Regions from separate parts of the Arthrobacter sp. Y3223166 genome, predicted to be linked through region 1. Evidence: riboswitches for the same ligand, from Rfam matches in the RefSeq annotation. Region 1 holds a riboswitch; each other region holds the start of a gene.
The links. Region 1 has a riboswitch for S-adenosylmethionine ahead of AC5RUH_RS09710 (flavin reductase family protein). Riboswitches for the same ligand answer to the same signal wherever they lie in the genome.

Region 1 (6,678 bases):
GCCCGGCACGTGCCGGACGGAATCAGCGAAGTATTGGATCAGGAATACCTCAGCAACCACGGGCATACCCGCCTGGACGTGTTCTTCCCGGACAAGGCGGCCGAGGATTCGCTGCGCCTTCCGACAATTGTCTGGATCCACGGCGGGGCCTGGATCTCCGGCACCAAGAACGACGTCGCCAATTACCTGCGGATTCTCGCCTCCTACGGCTTCACCGCCGTGGGAGTGGACTATTCGCTGGCCCACGTGCGCCGCTACCCGGCGCCGGTGCGCCAGACGGCCGCCGCGCTGCGCTACCTGGAACACAACGCCGACCGGCTGCACATCGATACCGAGCGGATCGTGCTGGCCGGGGACTCTGCGGGCGCGCAAATTGCCGCACAACTGGCGCTGGTCATCGCCGATCCCGACTATGCCAAAAGGCTCGGCATTGCCTCGCCCATGAAGCCGGAGCGGCTGCGCGCGGTGCTGCTGCACTGCGGGGCGTACGACCTCTCGCTCGCCGGGGCGGACCAGGCCGGGAACCAGAACTACCTGCGCACGGTGCTGTGGTCCTACACCGGGGCCAAGGACTATCTGGAGCGTCCCTACGTCGCGCTGGCCTCCGTGGCCAAGCACGTGGGCGCCGGCTATCCGCCGGCTTTCGTGTCAGCGGGCAACACGGACCCGTTGCTGCCGCACTCGCTCGGGCTGGTCGAAGCGCTGCGGATCAAGGGCGCGGCCGTGGAGGAGTTCTTCCCCCACACGGAGGCCGGCCTAGGGCACCAGTTCCAGTTCAACCTGGAGTTGGAAGCGGCGTGGCAGGTGCTGGAGCGCAGCGTGGCGTTCCTCCGTCGCCACACCGGCTGATGCCACCCGAGTTGAATCGGCGCCCCGCTACGAGGGGTGTTCTTCGGTGTCTGCATCACCCGGGGCCGGCGCCGATGCCTCCCCCGGGCACCGCCGTCGTACGCTGGAAACCTGCCCAGCGAAGGGGGAACTATCAATGAACGACGCCGGCTCGCGCCTCATTTTCGGCTGCATGGGGTTGGGTGGGGGCTGGGGGAGCGGGCCGCTGGAAGCGGCCGATGTGGCGGCCGCGCACGCGGCCGTGGCGGCGGCGCTGGAGGCCGGGATCACGACCTTCGACCACGCCGACATCTACGCCCACGGCAAGGCCGAGGCCGCGTTCGGGCGGGTGCTGGCGGAAAGTCCCGAGCTGCGCGACTCGATCCGGCTGCAGGGCAAATGCGGCATCCGGCTGCCGGTCCCCGGCATGGTCGGGCACTACGACTCCTCGCGGGAAGCCATCCTGGCCCGCACCGACGAAAGCCTGCGCCGGCTGCACACCGATCACCTGGATACGCTGCTGATCCACCGGCCCGATCCGCTGACGCCGGCCGAGGAGATCGCCGCGGCGTTCAACGAGCTTCGGATGGCCGGGAAGGTACGCCGCCTTGGTGTCTCGAACATGTCCGGCGAACAGATGCGCTGGCTGCAGTCGGCGCTGGATGAACCGCTGGCGGTGAACCAGCTGGAAATGAGCCTGTACCGACGCGACTGGCTGGAGTCGGGGGTGCTGGTGAACCACCCGGAGGGACCGGGGATCAGCTTCCCGCACGGCACCTTGGAATACTGCGCCGCCCACGGGGTGGAGCTGCAGGCCTGGGGCGCGCTGGCCAAGGGCCGGTACAGCGGGCGTGCGGCAGCGGAGGCCGCGACACCGGATGCTTCCGCGCCCGCGGATGCCTCACCCCCGGCGGATCATGCAGCGGCAGCCCTGGTCACGGAACTTGCCCGGGACAAGGGGTGCCCGCCCGAGGCCGTGGTGCTGGGCTGGCTGCTGCGGCATCCGGCAGGCATCCGGCCGGTCGTCGGTACCAGCAGCCCGGACCGGATCCGGGCCTGTGCCGAGGCGGAAGCGGTTGGAGCATCGATGACCCGCGAGGAGTGGTACTCCCTGTGGGTGGCGGCCCGAGGCAGGCCGCTGCCTTAGCTGCCCCCGCCCGGCCCCGCCGGCTGCCGGCGGGGGCCGGGACCGTGGGTCCTAGACGAAGGCCGGCTGTTCCAACCGGCGGAACGCGGAATCGTGGAAGACCAGGGGCTCGTGGGTGCCGTCGTGCGTGGACAGTCCGTGCACCTGCAGCAGCACGACGTGGTGGTCCCCGGCCGGGACCTCCTGGTGCACCGAGCAGTCCAGCCAGAGCGCCGCGTCGTTGAGGAAAAGCGCGCCGTCGTCCGTGCCGTGCAGGCTCAGGCCGGCAAAGCGGTCACCGTTCCTGGACGCGATCTGGCGGCAGACGCCGTCGTGTCCGGTGCCGAGCACCGAGACGCCGATCCGGTTGGCCCGGCGGACCAGCGGCCAGGTCCGTGAGGTGTTTTGCACGGCGAACATCACCAGCGGCGGCTCGAGGGAGACGCCCACGGTGAACGAGGAGGCGACGATGCCCTGCGGCTCGCCGGCGACGGTCGCGCACAGCGCCGCGATGCCCGAGGGGAAGCGGCCGAAGGCGGAGCGCAACGTGTGGGGGGTCAGGTCATGGTGTAGCGACATGGCGTCCTTGGGGCTTGGGCGCATCCGCTGCGGCCGAGCTGCTGCGGGTGGATACGCGTACTTGCCTGCCGACATACCCGGCGGGCCGAATCATCACCTGGAGCACCCCGCTACGGTAGAGGGTTGCCGGCCAACCAGCCAGGGCTGTGAAGTTGGCGCTCTTGATTCGTCTCCACGCTAAGAGCGGGGAAGGGCCTGGGTCAAACGCCGGTAACAGTTCGTCAAATGCAGCGTTTTACTTCCGGGCGCCGCGAGGTGTCTGCTGCCCCGACGGGCGGCCGTGCGACGGCTGCTGCCCCGAAGGCTACTGTCCGACTGCTGGTCCCACGGCTACTGCGCGGCGGCGCCCGGGCGCACGGTCCGCTGCCGGAACGGATGCGCCGGGTAGACGCCCAGGATGCGGATTTCGGTGGTGAAGAAGTCCAGTTCCTCGAAGGCGTGGACCATGGCCGGATCGTCCGGGTGGCCTTCGACGTCCACCATGAACATGGTGGCGGCAAACTCGCCGCCCACCATGTAGCTCTCCAACCGGGTCATGTTGATGCCGTTGGTGGCGAAACCGCCCAGCGCCTTGTACAGCGCGGACGGCACGTTCCGCACGCGGAACACGAAGCTGGTTACGGCCGGACCGGGAAGTTCCTCGCGGGACGGGACCGGCCGGCGGTCGGCCAGCACCACGAACCGTGTGGTGTTCGTCGGATCGTCTTCGACCTTTTCCGCGAAAACCTCCAGACCGTAGAGTTCGGCGGCCATCGGCGGCGCCAGGGAGACCTTGGTCGGGTCGTTCCATTCGGCCACCTCCCGGGCCGAACCGGCGGTGTCGCCTGCGATGACCGGAGTGAGCCCGAGCCTGCGGATCAGCTTGCGGCACTGGCCCAAAGCATGGATGTGGCTGTGCACCTCCCGGGCCTGCTCCACGGTGGCCCCGCGTACGCCCAGCAGGCTGAAACGGATGGGCAGGAAGAATTCCTCCACGATCTGCAGGGTGGTCTTCGGCAGCAGGGCGTGGATGTCCGCCACCCGGCCGGCGATCGAGTTGTCGATGGGGATCATGGCCAGTTCCGCCTCGCCGCCGGTGACGGCAGCGAACGCATCCTCGAAGCTGGCACACGGCACCGCTTCCCAACCGGGGCGCACTTCCAGGCAAGCCATGTGGGAGTTCGAGCCGGGTTCACCTTGGTACGCAATCGCTGGAGCCATGGGCGAAATTATCCCACCGGGGCGGGCCGGCGCTTCATTCCGGGCAACCGGGCGGCGTCATATAACCGGGACCGGCCCGCCAACCGCTTAGTACAGATGCGATTCCTGGGTGATGCCGTAGGGCACGTCGTCGCTCAGCTCCACCGTAAACTGCCCGGGGCCGGTGCGAGTGACCAGGATGCCGCAATCGCCGTCGATGGCGGCGAGCTTTTGCAACTCTTCGACCGCAGCATTCAGGAGATCGTGTGCTTCGGAAGCCGTCTGTGCGGTCAACGACTTGGTAGCCAGGGAAGTGGCCATGGTTCTGCCTTTCGTGGCCGGAGGTTTCCGCGCAGGAGAAACGCGGGATGGAAGCTTCCGGCCGGAACGAGCCTGCCATGCGGAACGGTGCATGGAACTTTACATTCTGCCATCCCAGATGACATCAGATGAATTTCGCACCGGCGTGGCGTGCGCCACACCCGGCGCGGCGGCGTGGTGCTGGAAGCAGGTCAGGCGGGACCGCCGCGCGTGTTGGAAACCGGTCACGCGGGACCGCCGCGGATGCTGGAAGCGGTCGGGGGAGGGCGGGCCAGCCGGAAGTGAACCCGGTCCTAGAACGGGTTGAGCAGCCGGTGGACGAACTGCCGGGTGCGCTCCTCCCGCGGTTCGCGCAGCACCTGTTCGGGGTGTCCGCGTTCCACCACCACGCCGCCGTCCATGAACACCACTTCGCTGGCCACTTCACGGGCGAAGGCCAGCTCGTGGGTGACCAGGGCCATGGTCCAGCCCTCGTCAGCCAGTTCCTTGATCACGTGCAGCACGTCGCCCACCAGTTCAGGATCCAGTGCGGACGTGGGCTCGTCGAACAGCAGCAGCGAGGGTTTGAGCGCCAGCGCCCGGACAATGCCGACCCGCTGCTGCTGTCCGCCGGAGAGCTGATGCGGGTACTGGTCTTCCTTGCCGGAGAGCCCGACACGGTCCAGCAGCGACCTGGCCTCGCGCACCGCTTCGGCCTTGGACCGCTTCTGCACCTGGACCGGGCCCTCGATGATGTTCTGCAGCACGGTCATGTGCGGGAACAGGTTGTAGTGCTGGAACACCATGGCGCTGCGGTCGCGCAGGGCGGCGATCTGTTTTCGGTTCACCGGCGAACCGAAATCCACGGCCGGCCCGCCCGAAAAGGCGACCCGCCCGCCGTCGGGGATTTCCAAGCCGTTCAGGCAGCGCAGCACGGTGGTTTTGCCCGACCCGGAGGGTCCGATCAGGGCCAGTACCCCGCCCGTCTGGACGGAGAGGTCGATGGACTTGAGCACCTGGTTGCTGCCGAAGGACTTGCGCAGCCCCTCTACGGAGAGCACCGGCCCTGCGGCGGAGCCGGGCTGCGAAGCGGCGGCGGAGGGGACGTCAGTGGGCGACATAGCGGTCCAGCCTCTTCTCCAGTCGGGACTGCCCGGCGGAGAGCACCAGGCAGAACACCCAGTAGACCGCCGCGGCCTCAATGTAGAGCAGCATGAACTCCTGGCTGAACGCCGCGATTTCCTGGGCGGCCCGGAACGCCTCGGTGACCAGGATCAGGGAAGCGAGGGAGGTGTCCTTGACCAGCGAGATGAAGGTATTGGACAGCGGCGGCACCGACACCCGCGCTGCCTGCGGCAGGATGATGCGGCGCAGGGTGGTGGTGCCGGCCATGCCGATGGTGTGGCCGGCTTCCCACTGGCCCTTGGGGACGGACAGAATCGCGGCGCGGATGATTTCGGCCGCATAGCCGCCCACGTTCAGGGAGAACGCGATGATGGCGCTCGGCCACGGTTCAAGCACCACGCCGATCGACGGCAGGCCGTAGAAGATCACGAACAGCTGGACGAGCAGCGGGGTGCCGCGGATCACCGACACGTAGGCGCGCGCGATGCCGGCCAGGATCCGGTTGCGGCTCAAGCGCATCAGGGCCACGACGAGCGCCAGCAGCAGGCCGATGGCGAAGCTGGCCAGCGAGAGGGGGATGGTGCCGGTCAGCCCGCCCTGGACTATAGGCCAGAGCGAACTGCCGACGAGCTCCCAGTCGATGTCCATACGGTTACGTTAGCGTCTCCCTTTGAAGCGGCCGGATTTACTTGCTGACGTCCGCGCCGAAGTACTTCTCGGAGATCTTTGCCAGCGTGCCGTCGGCGCGCAGCTCCTCCAGCGCCGTGTTGAAGGCCTCGACCAGCTCGTCGCTGCCCTTCTGGAAGGCGAAGGCGCTCTGCGTTTCTTCGTCCGTTTCGGCGGCTACCTTGATGTCTTTGTTGTCGTTGGTGGCCTGGTAGTCCAGGTAGGTCAGCTTGTCGTTGACCGTGGCGTCCACCCGGCCCTGCTCCAGCAGCGAAACCGCCTGCGCCCAGCCCTCCACGGCCTCGACATTGGCTCCGGCGCCCTTGGCCAGTTTGTAGAAGTTGCTGGTCAGCGACTGGGCGGACGTTTTGCCCTCCAGATCCGCCAGGGAGGAAATGTCGTTGTTGTCCGACTTCACGACGACGACGCCGGTGCTGACCGTGTACGGGTCCGAGAAGTCGTACTTGGCCAGCCGGTCTTCGTTGATCGAAACCTGGTTGGCGATGACGTCGAAGCGGCCCGCCTCCAGCCCCGCGAAGATGGCGTCCCACTGGGTCTCTTCAAACCGCACGTCGACGCCGAGCTTGTCCGCCACCGCGGTGACGACCTCGACGTCGTAACCGGTCAGGTCGCCGGTGCCGTTCTCGTGGAAGGAGAACGGGCGGTAGGTCCCCTCGGTCCCCACGGTGATCACGCCTGCGTCCTGGATCTCCTGCAGCGTGGTCGCGGCGGAGGAGGTCGCCGGCTCCGACCCCGACGGCGAGGACGTGCTGCAGCCGGCCAGCACCAGGGCGGCGGCTGCGGCGGCACCGAGGACGGACAAACGACGACGAATCATGGTGGAAAACCCCTTGTGATGTGGGACGACGAGCCAA
Region 2 (6,678 bases), on a different contig from region 1:
ACTCGCCCGCGGCCACCATGACTTCGCCTACGCGAACCTCGCGATCCGCGGCCGCCTGCTGCAGCAAATCATCGATGAACAGGTCGAACCGGCCCTGGCTCTGCAGCCGGACCTCATTTCGATTTGCGCGGGCGGCAATGATGTGATCCGGCCGGGCGGCGACCCGGACGCCCTGGCGGAGAAGTTCGACCGCGCCGTCACCCGGCTGGCAGCGTCGCAAGCCACCATCGTCCTGTTTACCGCGCCCGACATCGGCGACACGCCCGTCATCGGCAGTGTCCGCGGCAAGGCCGCCATCTACAACGAGAACCTGCGCACGGTGGCGGCACGCCATAACGCCGTCGTGGCCGACATGTGGGCGCTGCGCCAGCTGAAGGCACCGCAGATGTGGGCGCCTGACAGGCTGCATTTCTCCCCGCTGGGGCACCACACCATCGCGGCCATGGTGCTGGACGCCCTCAACGTGGAGCATTCGCTGCAGCCCGAGACGCCCAAACCCTTGCCACCTAAGAACTGGCGCACCGCCCGCACCGAGGACCTGGTGTGGGCCCGCCAGCACCTGGTCCCGTGGGTCCTGCGCCGGGTCCGCCACCAGTCCTCGGGCGACGGGATCCTGCCCAAGCGGCCGGCCGCCGACCCCTTCTTCGGTCCGGGCATGCCTCCCGGCGCGGCCGGGTAACAGGAGCAGCCGGTGCAGCAGCCGAGTCCCCAGGAGATCCGCCGTCACCGGCTGCGGGCACAGCGGCTGTGGGACAGCCCCCGGGACGACGCCGCCTCCGCCTTGCGCTGGCTGCTCGCCTTCCAGTCCCAGGAATATGCCTATGCCCGCTGGTCGCTGGCGCAGCGCTGCGGCGGACCGGCACGGGACAACGCTGCAGAGGTGGATGCGGCGATCGTCGGCGGACGCATTCTGCGCACGCACGTCCTGCGGCCCACCTGGCACTTCGTGGCGGCCGCGGACCTGCGCTGGCTGATGCTGCTCTCCGGCCCCCGCCTCAAGGCAGGGAACAAGGGCCGGGACCGGCAGCTGGGACTGGATGAGGCAACGGTGGCGCGCAGCAACGACGTGCTGGCCGCGGCCGTCGCCGGAGGCCGGCACCTGACCCGGGACGAGCTCGCCGCCCGGCTCGCCCACGCGGCGCTGCTCAAGGACGACGGCGCGAGGCTGAACGGAGCGACGCTGCGCGGGCAGCGGCTGGGGCATCTTGTGTTCCATGCGGAGATGGACCGGGTGCTGGTGAACGGGCCTCCGCGGACCGCCGCGTCGGGCGCCGTGCAGCAGACGTACGCGGCCTTCGACGAGCGGGTACCGCCGCTGGCCGCGGACTTCGACCGCGACGCGGCGCTGGCCCAACTGACCGGGCGGTACTTCACCAGCCGCGGACCGGCCACCTTGAAGGACTGTTCCGACTGGTCCAAACTGCCTCAGGCGGACCTCAAGCGCGGCCTCGAAGCCGGGGGCCGAGACGGACTGGAAGTGTTCGAAACCGAGGGGCAACAGCTCTGGTACTCCCCCGCCGCCGGGACGATCGGCGGCGCCGCTGCGGCGGCGGGCGACGGACACCCGCGGGCGGACCTGATTCAGTGTTACGACGAATACGTCATGGGTTACACCAAGACCCGCGGCTATCTGGGCGGCAGCGCGCCGGCGGCGCCGGGCGGCGACGTGCCGATCCACGTGCTGCTGTTGGACGGACGGATGGCCGGCAACTGGAGACACGTCCTAGGGCCCGGCTCCGCCGAGCTGCGGCTCAAGCCGCTGCGGGTCTTGACCGAGCCGGAGCGGCAGGCCGTGGACGAGGCGGTGGAACGGTACGCGGCCTTCCTGCGGCGGCCGGTATCGCTCGAACTGACCTGACGCTCCGCTCCCCCTGATCGGGCGCAGCGGTGGGAATGGGCGCGGACGGCGGGCACCGACGTCGTACCGAGGCCGCTGTCACGCGGGCGGAAAAGTCAGGCGGGCGCGAAGAACGCCTCGGTGAGGGCCTCGTGCAGCTGGTGGATGTCGGTGAGGAAACCGTCGTGGCCCAGCGGCGTCTCGATGGTGTGGACCTTGACCGCCCCGGGCAACGCCTCGGCCAGCTGCCGCGACTGTTCGGGGAAGTACAGGCGATCGGAATCCACCGCGGCGACGAAGAACTGCGTGTCGGTGAGGCCGCCGAGCGACTGCTCCAGCGAGCCCCGGCCCCGGGCAACGTCGTGGCTGATGAGGGCCTCGGTGAGCAGGATGTAGCTGTTGGCGTCGAAGCGCGCGACGAGCTTGTCCGCCTGGTAGTCGAGGTAGCTTTCCACGGCATAGCGGCCACGGGCGGACGGCGTGATGCCGCCGTACGGCTGCTCCTCCGCCTGCGGCTTACGGCCGAACCTGTACTCCAGCTCCGGCTCCGAGCGGTAGTTGATGTGCGCGATCCGCCGGGCGATACCCAGTCCCGCCTCGGGAGCGGGGCCCCCGTAATAGTCGCCGCCGGAGAAGTGCGGGTCCAGCCGGATGGCCGCGACCTGCGCCTGCGCGAAGGCAATCTGTTCGGCGGTGCTCGCGGCGCCGCACGCCAGGACGGCGCACCGGGCCGTCCGCTCCGGGAACGTGGCAGCCCATTCAAGCGCGCGGGCGCCACCCATCGACCCGCCGAGCACCGTGTGCCAGCGCCGGATCCCCAGCGCGTCGGCCAGCCGCGCCTCGGCCCGGACCGAATCGCGGATCGTGACGAACGGGAAGCGTGAACCCCACGGCGTCCCGTCCGGAGCCGGCGACGAGGGACCGGTGGAGCCGTAGCAGCCGCCAATCATGTTGGCGGCCACGACGAAATAGCGCTCCGTGTCGATCGTGGCACCGGGGCCTACCAGGTCGTCCCACCAGCCGTCCTCGTCCGAGTAGCCGCGTGCGACATGCGTGCTGCCGGTCAGGGCGTGCTGGATCAGGACGGCGTTGGACGCGTCCGCATTCAGGGTGCCCCAGGTTTCAAAGGCGAGGACCACCTCGGGCAGATAGCCGCCGGCTTCCAGCTCCAGCGCACCAACCGGCATCCGGCGCAGGATGCCGTCGGTCGCCTGTTCCACCAGTTCCTGCGGTTGCACTATCGTCACGCTGCGCTCTACCTGCTTGCCTAGTCGTCCGCACCCTTGGCGGCACGGAAACCAGCCTCCAGGTCGGCGATGATGTCGTTGACGTTCTCGATGCCCACCGACAGCCGGACCAGACCGTCGGTCACCCCGGCCGCGACCCGTTCCGCGGCCGAGAGCTGGGCATGGGTGGTCGACGCCGGGTGGATCACCAGCGAGCGCACATCGCCCAGGTTGGCCACGTGGGAGTGCAGTTCAAGGCCGTCCACAAAGCGCTTCCCGGCCTCGATGCCGCCCTTGATTTGGAACGCGACGATGGCGCCGGTCCCCTTCGGGCCGTACTTGCGGCCGCGCTCATACCAGGGGCTGGAGGGCAGGCCGAGGTACGCGACCGAGGCAACGTCGTCGTGCTCTTCCAGGAATTCCGCCACCCTCTGCGCGTTGGCCACATGGCGCTCCACGCGCAGGCTCAGCGTCTCCAGCCCCTGGGCGATCAGGAATGCATTGAACGGCGAGATGGCGGACCCCAGGTCGCGCAGCAACTGCACCCGGGCCTTGAGGATGTAGGCCAGGTTGGCGCCCAGAGCGCCGCTGACGCCGAGGTCGCGGGCGAAGACCAGCCCGTTGTACGTGTCGTCCGGCGTGTTGAATCCCGGGAACTTTTCGGGGTCGGCGGCGAAATCGAACGTGCCGGCGTCGACGATCACGCCGCCGATCGCCGTCCCGTGGCCGCCGAGGTACTTGGTGGCCGAGTGGAGCACGATGTCGGCCCCCCACTCGATCGGACGGATCAGGTACGGGGTGGACAAGGTGTTGTCAACGATCAGCGGCACGCCGTTTTCGTGGGCGATGGCGCTGACCGACTCCAGGTCCAGCACGTCCTGGCGCGGGTTGGAGACGACCTCGCCGAAGAACGCCTTGGTGTTCGGCTTGACGGCATCGCGCCACTGCTGCAGGTTGTCCGGATCCTCGACGAAGGTGACCTCGATGCCGAACTTGGGCAGCGTGGTGCGCAGCAGGTTGTAGGTGCCGCCGTACAGGCTGGGGCTGGCCACGATGTGGTCGCCGGCCTCGGCCAGGTTGAGGATGGAGAACGTCGACGCGGCCTGGCCCGAAGCAAGCAGCAGGGCGCCGACGCCGCCCTCCAGGTTGGCGATCCGGGTCTCGACCGCTTCCTGGGTGGGGTTGCCGATCCTGGTGTAGATAGGTGCCAGTTCAGACAGGGCGAACCGGTCGGCCGCGCTCTGCGCGCTGGGGAACACGAATGACGTGGTCTGGTAGATCGGCAGTGCGCGGGCGCCCGTGGCGGCGTCCGGCTCCTGCCCTGCGTGAATCTGACGGGTTTCAAAGGACCAATCGACGTTGGACATGGTGCAACTCCTTCACTGGAAGGGGCCATCCGGGATCCGGCCGTGCCGGCATGTCTGTCCCGGGTGTGACCCGCGCTTGCGCACCGCCTTATGGCGGCTGCCTGGTCTTCACCCGGGGCACCCCACCGCGGTTGGAGGGTTGCCGGCCAGCAAACCGGGGTTTTGCGCTGGCACTCATGACCTGCCTCCAGTCTCCGCAGACAAGCCGGCGGCCGCAACAATATGACACCTTATGACTGGGCACCGGTCTCCGGACCGCCTGTCCGACCGTCCGCTTGTCACCGTTGCCGGCGCGTGCCAGCGAGGCGGAATTGCTGCCCGGGAAAGCCGCGTTCCGCAGGAGCCGCAAGTTCAGTGACTTAGGTCACCCTAAGTCGAGAGCGGGTTCACAAAGTGCCAAGATAATGCCATGCGCTTCGACCATGTTTCTTATGCTGCTGAACCCGACGGTCTGGCTGCCACCTCAGAGCGGATCTCCAAAGCCCTGGGCATCGACGCCGTCAAGGGCGGGGTTCACCCTCGCTTCGGCACCCGCAATATGATCTTCCCCCTCACGGACCACCATTACCTGGAGGTCGTGGAGGTGCTCGACCACCCCGCATCCGACAAGGCCCCCTTTGGCCAGGCCGTGCGGGCGCGGTCGGAAGCCGGCGGCGGCTGGATGGGCTGGTGCGTGGCGGTCGACGACCTGACCCCGTTCGAAGAACGGCTGGGCCGCCACGCGGTTCCCGGCAACCGCAAGTTCCCGGATGGGCAGGAACTGAGCTGGCAGCAGATCGGGATTAAGGGCCTCATCGCCGACCCGCAGGTGCCCTACATGTTGCGCTGGGACGACGGCACCGAACCGCTGCACCCGTCCAACGCCCGCCCCGCCACGGTCAAGCTGATCGGCCTGACCATCGCCGGCTCTTCCGAGCGGGTGGCGGACTGGCTGGGCACGCCTGTTGACGGCCTGCTGGACGACGTCAAGGTCGCCTGGACGGCACCGAACGGTACGCCGGGCATCCTGTCCGTCCGCTTCGAAACCGCCAACGGGATCGTCGAACTCTGAGTTCTCCCGGCATCGCTCCGTTTCGGGCGTCCGCTCCGCGTTATAGAAGGAGCAGACGCCCGAAACGGAGCTTTTGAGTGCACAAGCCCTCCAGATCGTCCTGCTGGGCATGCGCTTCGCGTGGACCGCTACCTCGGCTTTCCCGCCCTGCAGGCCACCCGGATTCTTGCTCTGGCCGGCCGGTTCTTTGCCACCGGGAAAGTCAAACCGCGTGAAACGGGTTTTCGCCTTCGCCAATCCCGCCTCGCAGTCGCCGGGCGAATCCTACTCCCGGGCTCTGATGTACCTGAACCACTTCCCGGAGCCGTTACTGCAGTACCCTGTCTTCGATCCGCAGGGAGTTCGTGTCGGCATCGTCGACTTCTACTGGGAACAATTTCGTCTTGCCGGCGAATTCGATGGTGCAGGAAAATACTCCCGAAACGAGTACCTTCGGAGCCGTAGTCCCGCCGCCGTAGTGGAGGCGGAAAAGAGGCGGGAGGACCGCATTCGGGCGACGGGGGCGGGAATGGTTCGCTGGATGTGGGACGCGCTCCAGCCCACAGGTACCGACACACCACTGGGTATCGTCCGGTCCCTTTCCATGGCGGGCCTTCCCCAGGACAGGTGGAACAACTCGTGGACGGGCACGTAGCGGTCAATTCTCCCCAGCACCACTCCTGACTTGGGGGCGGGCCGTTGCTCCGGTTTGGGCTGCGGCTCTGGGAAACAGCAGGAGCACGCGCCCCAGGCAAAGCTCCAATGATGGCCGGCTACGTGCCGATGGCCGGCAACTCTTTTGTGCCCGCTACGAGCCGATGCCGATGGCCGGCCCCAGCAGCGTGTAACCGACGAAGCCGGCAATATCCAGCAGGGCGTGCGCCACCACCAGCGGCATCACCCGCTTCACCTTCGTATAGGCGTAGCCGAAGATCAGGCCCATGAGGAAGTTCCCGATGCCCGGCCCGATGCCCTGGTAGAGGTGATAGGTCCCGCGCAGGGCGGCGCTGACGAAGATCGCGGACCAGATGCCCCAGCCGAACCTCGCGAAGCGGTTGAAGAGGTAGCCCACCATGACCACCTCTTCGAGGACCGCATGCCGCAGCGCGGACAGGACCAACACCGGAACCGTCCACCAGTATTCGTCCAGGGCCGCCGGGACAATGGCGGTGGTGATACCCAGGGCCCGGCCTGCGGCATAAACGCCCAGCGTCCCGA
Region 3 (6,678 bases), on a different contig from region 1:
GGTGGAGCTGCTGCGCAACTCGGGCCTGCTCAACCTGATCATCCCGGCCGACTGGGGCGGCGAGGGCGGGCACTGGGAGAGCGCGCTGCACGCCGTGCGCATCCTGGCCCGCACCGACGCGTCGATCGCGCAAATACTCGGTTACCACTACGCCAACCTGGGCGCCGTCGTGTTCTACGGTGATGCGCAGGTCCAGGAACGACTGCTCCGCCGCTCCGCTCGGGGCCGCTGGTCCTGGGGCGACTCCGTGAACCCGGTGGACCCAAATCTGGAACTTGTTCCCGACGGCGACGGCTTCCGGCTGAACGGCACCAAGCACTTCTCCACCGGCGCTTCCGTCGGCGACGCCATCCTGGTCAACGCCGTGATCGCGGCCGGACCCGAGCGGGGCAAGTTCCTGGCCCTCGCGCTGGAGCATGACCGAACGGGCATCGGATACCTCGGGGACTGGGATGCGCTCGGACAGCGGCTCTCGGCCAGTGGCTCGGTGAAGTACGACGGCGTGCAGGTCACCGAAGCGGACATCATCGGCGAGGTAGGGGAGGAGCCTTTCTCCACGCTGGTTACCCCGTACATCCAGCTGGCCTTCGGCAGCCTCTACCTGGGCATCGCGCAGGGGGCGCTGGACCGCGGACGCCGGATCACGCTGGCGCGCCGGAACTCCTGGTTCCTCAGCACGCAGGAGACCTATGCCCAGGATCCGCTGACGCAGCGGGTCTACGGCGAGCTGGTGTCGCGGGTTGCCGCGGTGGAGGCCCTGGCCGACCGGACGAACGCCAGGTTCGACGCTGTTATTGCCGCCGGCGCGCAGTTGAGCGCGGAAGCCCGGGCGGACATCGCGCTCGAGATTGCGCGGCTCAAGGTCGTGTCCACCGAGGTGGGCGTGGACGTGGCGAACCGGATCTTCGAGACCACCGGCTCGTCCTCCGCGAAAACCGAGGTCGGGCTGGACATTTTCTGGCGCAACATCCGCACGCACACCCTGCACGATCCGGTCGACTACAAGAAGGTCGAGGTCGGCGCCAACTACCTGCTCGGCGACGTCCAGCCGATTTCGCTCTACACCTAAGCCGCGCGGAACGCCGCACACCCCTGCAGCAGCCCGCGGGTCACCTCATGCTGCCCGCCATCCGCGGGCCCACCACCGATGGCCCCAACCCGCGGGGCCCCAACCCGCGGGGCCCCATCACCGGTGCCCGCAACCCGGGCGCCCCATCACCACTGCCCGAAACCTGAGGGCCTCATCTGACGCCCTCACGGCGAAACCTCCAGGAGAACCACCATGACTGAAACACTCGACAACCTCGCCACGGCCTTCGACGCCGCGGCCGCCAAGTACCGTCCGATCTTCGCGCGCATCGCCGCCGGGGCGTTAAGCCGCGAGCTCACCCGCAAGCTGCCGTTTGAGCAGATCGGCTGGCTGAAGGACGCCGGTTTTGGCGCCACACGGATCCCCGCCGAACTTGGCGGCGACGGGCTGGACTGGGAAGAGTTCACCCGGCTCCTGATCGAGTTGGCCGCCGCGGACAGCAACATTCCGCAGGCGCTGCGTTCGCACATTGCCTTGGTGGAGGAGAACCTGTACCACAACGGCCGCACCTCTGACCGCGGCGCCTGGCTGCGGCGCTTCGCGTCCGGCGAGCTGGCCGGCAACGCCTGGACCGAACCGGGCGCCGGGGGAACCGCCACCGTGCTGTCCGAGACCGGCGGCAAGCTGCTGCTGAACGGCCGCAAGTTCTACACCACCGGCACCATCTTCGCGGACTGGATCGACGTCACCGCCAAGCGCCCGGACGGCTCCGATGTCTCGGTGATCATCTCCACCAAGACGCCGGGCGTGGAAACCTTCGACGACTGGGACGGTTTCGGCCAGCGGCTCACCGGCAGCGGCACCACCGTGTTTACCGACGCTGTGGTGGACCCTGCCAACGTGTCCGCCTTCGCCGACCGCTTCCCGTACCAGACGGCGCTCTACCAGCACATCCTGCTGGTGACCCTGGCCGGCATCGCTCAGGCCGTCACCAGCGAAGCCGCAGAGAACGTACGGGACCGCAAGCGGGTGTTCGGCCACGGAAACGCCCCGCTGGTTCGGCACGACGCGCAGGTCCTGCAGGTGGTCGGCGAAATCAGCGCCAAGGCCTACGCCGCGAAGGCAACCACGCTCGGCGTTGCCCGCAGCCTGGACCGCGTCTTCGCCTCGCGGCAGTCAGACGCCGACGCCGAGAAGGCGGCCAACATCGCCGTCGAACTGGAATCGGGCCGGGCGCAGATTGTGCTCAGCGCCTTGGTCCCGGACGCCGCAGGCGCCCTTTTCAACGCGCTCGGTGCCTCCTCGACCAGCACGGACAAGGCACTGGACCGGCACTGGCGCAACGCCCGCACCGTGGCCACGCACAACCCGTTCATCTATAAGGCCCGGATCATCGGCGACTGGGAAGTCAACGGCGCCGAGCCCCCGTACGTCTGGACGATTGGCGAGGCCAATGCCGACGCCGCGCGTCAGCCACAGAGCGACGGCGCCCGTCCAGCCAGCCAAGCCACCCGCTCCGCGGCCTTCTAGGAAGAAGCCAACTATGTCCGTATCCGTCAATAACCCAACCCTCGCCGCACCCGAGACCGCCGCGGCCGCCAATGCCGGTGCTCCACGGCTCTCCGGCCGGCTGGGCGTCGCCAGCATCGTGCTCATCGTGCTGGCCGCCGCGTCGCCACTGGGCGTCATCGGCGGAACCGTCCCGCTGGCCATCGTCAGCGGCAACGGCGCCGGCCTTCCCTTCATCTACCTGCTGGCCATGGCCATCCTGCTGTTGTTTGCCGTCGGCTTCACCACCATGACACCGCACGTGCCAACGGCCGGCGCGTTCTTCAGCTACGTCGGCAAAGGCCTCGGCCGCAGGGCGGGCCTGGGGGCGGCCTTCGTGGCCCTGCTCTCCTACCTCGCGCTGGAAGCCGGCGTCTACGGCCTGCTGGCGCCGGCCGTCGACGAAGTGGTGCGCGCCTACGGCGGGCCGGCACTGCCATGGTGGGCATGGGCCGCTGCCGCCCTGGCCGCCGTCGCCTGGCTGGGCCACCGCAACATCGAGCTCTCCGGCAAGGTGCTGGGGGTACTGCTGGTCGCCGAGGTGCTGATCGTGCTGGTTTTGGACGCTGCCGTAATTTTTGGCGGCGGCGGTCGAGAGGGCCTGTCCACCGGGTTCGTCACTCCGTCGACCGTGCTGTCCGGGGCGCCCGGCATCGCGCTGTTGTTCGCCATCCTGAGTTTCATTGGCTTCGAGGCCACCGCCGTGTTTCGCGACGAGGCACGGGACCCGGACAAGACGATCCCGCGCGCCACCTATGTAGCCCTCATCGTGGTGGGCGGCTTCTACGCGCTCTCCAGCTGGCTGCTGATCAGCGTGTGGGGCGACGAGGGCATCGTCCAAAAGGCCACGGACGCGCCCGGCACCTTGCTCTCGGAGACTACCGCGCTCTACCTCGGAACCGCGGGCAGCCACGTCATCCAGGTACTGCTGGCCAGCAGCCTGTTCGCCTGCATCCTGTCCCTGCACAACATCAGCTCACGCTATTTCTTCCAGATCGCCGGACAAGGCATTTTCCCCGCCAAGCTGGCCGGCACGCACACCCGGCACCACTCGCCACATCTGGCCTCGGCCGCTTCGACCGGAGTGGTGGCCCTGTTCCTGCTGGCCGCGGTGGTGGCCGGCTGGGACCCCATCGTGCAGTTCTACACCTGGTTTGCCGGTTTCGCCTCCCTGGGCGTGGTGGTGCTGATGACGGTCACCAGCATCGCGGTGCTGGTTTTCTTCCGCCGGCAGGGCGCACCGGCCCGCGACTGGAAGCGCTCGGTCGCCCCGGCTCTCGGACTCCTCGGGCTGCTGGCCATCCTGGGCCTGATCCTGCAGAACCTGCCCACCCTGGTCGGCAACAGTGTGCCGCTGGCGATCGCCGTCGTCGTCCTGATTCTTGTCTGCCTGGGGGCCGGAGCGGTGGCGGGATGGAAGCGTCCGCAGACCAAAGCCGGCTCCGCACCGGCGTCGTGATTTATACCCGGCGTAACGCGTCGTAATTCTTACTCCGCGTGACGCGGAACATTTCCCTCCGGACGCCCCCGGGTGTCCAATGGAGGGGTACCCATCCAGAGCGGCCGAGAGACCTGGCTTGTTGACGCCGCAGCAACCCCCTCCCTGAGGAAGGTGCTACCGCCAGGACCGATGGAGAAGCTCGATCTCTCGTTGGTCTTCCGTTGGCAGCCGCATGCCCGACGGAGGGCTGGCGCGGGCTCTTCTCATCAGAAAAGGAGCCTGACATGACCGTAAACAACCCGCAGCCCAACCCCCGGCGCCAAGTTCGCTTCAACGCCTTCGACATGAACTGCGTGGGCCATCAGTCGCCCGGACTGTGGCGCCACCCGCAGGACAAGTCCCCCACCTACAACACCATCGGCTACTGGACCCACCTGGCCAAGGTGCTGGAAAAGGGCCTGTTCGACGGCCTGTTCATCGCCGACGTGCTCGGCACCTACGACGTCTTCGGATCCTCCAACGAGACCACGCTGCGCGCCGGCACACAGGTCCCCGTGAACGATCCGTTCATGCTGGTCTCGGCGATGGCCGCGGTGACCGAAAACCTCGGCTTCGGCGTCACCGCCGGCACCGCCTACGAGCACCCCTACCCGTTCGCCCGCCGCCTGGCCACGCTGGACCACCTGACCAACGGGCGGGTCGGCTGGAACGTGGTCACCGGTTACCTGCCCTCGGCGGCGCGCAACATGGGCCAGGAAGACCAGCTGGAGCACGACGAGCGCTACAACCACGCGGACGAATACCTCGAGGTCATCTACAAGCTGCTCGAGGGCTCGTGGGAGGACGACGCGGTGGTCAAGGACGTGGAGACCGGCGTCTTCACCGACCCGGCGAAGGTCCACGAGATTCGGCACGAGGGCAAGTACTTTAAGGTTCCCGGCATCGCCATCACCGAGCCGAGCCCGCAGCGCACCCCGGTCATCTTCCAGGCCGGGGCTTCCAAGCGCGGCACCGAGTTCGCCGCCGGGAACGCCGAGGCGGTGTTCGTGACCTGCCCGACCAAGGAGATGCTGGCCGCATCGGTGAAGAAGATCCGCGACGCCGTGGAGGCGGCCGGACGCGACCGCTACGACGTCCGCATCTACGCGATGCAGACCGTGGTGACCGGGCCCGACACCGCCGCCGCGCAGGCCAAATTCGAGGACTACAAGTCCTACGCAGACATCAACGGGGCGCTGGCGCTGATCTCCGGCTGGATGGGCGTGGACCTCTCCACCTACGGCCCGGATGACGTGATTGGCGAAAACGTGAAGTCCAACGCCATCCAGTCCTCCGTGGAGACCTTCCAGAAGGCCTCCGGCGACAGCGGCAAGCCGTGGACCATCCGCCAGCTGGCCGAATGGGTCGGCGTCGGCGGTTTCGGCCCGATCACCGTCGGCTCCGGCGCGGAGGTAGCCGCCAAGCTCGTGGAGTGGGTCGACGAGACCGACGTGGACGGGTTCAACCTGGCCTACGCGATCACCCCGGGCACCTTCGAGGACATCGTGGAATTCGTCGTGCCGGAACTGCAGAAGCTGGGCGCCTACCCCACGGAGTACGCGCCGGGGACCCTGCGCAACAAGCTCTTCGGCCGCGGCGACAAGCTGCCGGAGAACCACCGGGCCGCTGGCTTCCGCCTGCAGAACGCGCTGGCCCACCGAGCTTAGGCACGGGCAGAACCATCTAAACAACGACGGCGGTGCGCCTGGCCCACGGGGAGGCGCACCGCCGTCGTTCTCCGGTGCCTACATCTTCGCGTAGCGCGCCCGGGCGCCCATGTAGAGGCCGTAACAGATCAGGCCAACGGCGACGACGGCGAGTGCGGCCGGGCCGAAGGCCTGATCACGCAGCGCCTTGAGCGCCCCGTCCAACCCCTTGACCTCCTGCGGGTCGTGCTGCACCGCGGCCACCGCCAACAGCAGCCCCAGCACGAACAGTGCCAGCCCCTTGCCCGCATAACCCACGACGCCGGTCCACGTCACGGCGGTGCCGGTGCTGCCCCTGGGGAGCCGTTTGAGGTCGTCCAGGAACTTCTTCTTCAGGCCCTTGTACACGTAAAAGACGCCGGCGCCCATGATGACGGCGCCAATCAGGAACAGGACAACGGCACCGCCCGGCCACTGCATCAGCCTGGTGCTGGCGTCCTGGGAACTCTGGCTGCTGTCGGCGCCGGAACCCAGCGCGAAGCTGCCGAACGATACCGCCACCACCGTGTACGCGATGGCCAGTCCCACGGACTTCGCCCGGTAGCCCCACCTCTTCTTTGCCTCCCGGCCGCGGCCGCCGAACACCGCCTCGCTGATCTGCCACAAGGCCAGGGCGGCGGCGGCAAGCATGCCCGCCCAGAGCAGGAACATCCCGCCCGGAGTCTTCGCCAGGCTTGAGGCGGCCCCGGTCTGGTCCGCCTCGCCGCCTCCGCCGAAGGCGAGCCGGAGCGCGATCGCGCCGATCAGCACGTGCAGCAGGCCGCTGGCCACGTAACCGAACCGCGCCACCCGCTCGAACGCCTTGGAATTGGCGGCGACCTCGGTCTTGTCCTTGGCCCTGCCGGCCGCCCGCTTCGCTTCCCTGCCGGTGTCTGACATGGGTCTCCTCTCCAGAGCCGTCGCCCGTTCCGAAA

Region 2: linked by a shared signal. The riboswitch ahead of AC5RUH_RS07950 (bifunctional o-acetylhomoserine/o-acetylserine sulfhydrylase) and the one ahead of AC5RUH_RS09710 (flavin reductase family protein) in region 1 are both predicted to bind S-adenosylmethionine.
Region 3: linked by a shared signal. The riboswitch ahead of AC5RUH_RS01695 (LLM class flavin-dependent oxidoreductase) and the one ahead of AC5RUH_RS09710 (flavin reductase family protein) in region 1 are both predicted to bind S-adenosylmethionine.

Annotation. Positions count from the first base shown of each region.
Region 1 is NZ_JBNHGE010000017.1:34,838-41,515, forward strand. Features, by position in the region: gene AC5RUH_RS09700 (alpha/beta hydrolase) at 1-849, shown strand, start outside; gene AC5RUH_RS09705 (aldo/keto reductase) at 986-1,975, shown strand; gene AC5RUH_RS09710 (flavin reductase family protein) at 2,027-2,533, opposite strand; SAM riboswitch class IV at 2,586-2,700, opposite strand; gene AC5RUH_RS09715 (prephenate dehydratase) at 2,864-3,733, opposite strand; gene AC5RUH_RS09720 (hypothetical protein) at 3,821-4,033, opposite strand; gene AC5RUH_RS09725 (amino acid ABC transporter ATP-binding protein) at 4,327-5,133, opposite strand; gene AC5RUH_RS09730 (amino acid ABC transporter permease) at 5,120-5,779, opposite strand; gene AC5RUH_RS09735 (amino acid ABC transporter substrate-binding protein) at 5,823-6,641, opposite strand.
Region 2 is NZ_JBNHGE010000012.1:40,541-47,218, forward strand. Features, by position in the region: gene AC5RUH_RS07935 (SGNH/GDSL hydrolase family protein) at 1-679, shown strand, start outside; gene AC5RUH_RS07940 (winged helix DNA-binding domain-containing protein) at 692-1,858, shown strand; gene metX (homoserine O-acetyltransferase MetX) at 1,954-3,024, opposite strand; gene AC5RUH_RS07950 (bifunctional o-acetylhomoserine/o-acetylserine sulfhydrylase) at 3,105-4,430, opposite strand; SAM riboswitch class IV at 4,498-4,612, opposite strand; gene AC5RUH_RS07955 (VOC family protein) at 4,840-5,481, shown strand; gene AC5RUH_RS07960 (hypothetical protein) at 5,693-6,115, shown strand; gene AC5RUH_RS07965 (CPBP family intramembrane glutamic endopeptidase) at 6,269-6,678, opposite strand, start outside.
Region 3 is NZ_JBNHGE010000002.1:21,614-28,291, forward strand. Features, by position in the region: gene AC5RUH_RS01680 (acyl-CoA dehydrogenase family protein) at 1-1,069, shown strand, start outside; gene AC5RUH_RS01685 (acyl-CoA dehydrogenase family protein) at 1,283-2,560, shown strand; gene AC5RUH_RS01690 (APC family permease) at 2,574-4,037, shown strand; SAM riboswitch class I at 4,126-4,215, shown strand; gene AC5RUH_RS01695 (LLM class flavin-dependent oxidoreductase) at 4,304-5,725, shown strand; gene AC5RUH_RS01700 (DUF1206 domain-containing protein) at 5,804-6,643, opposite strand.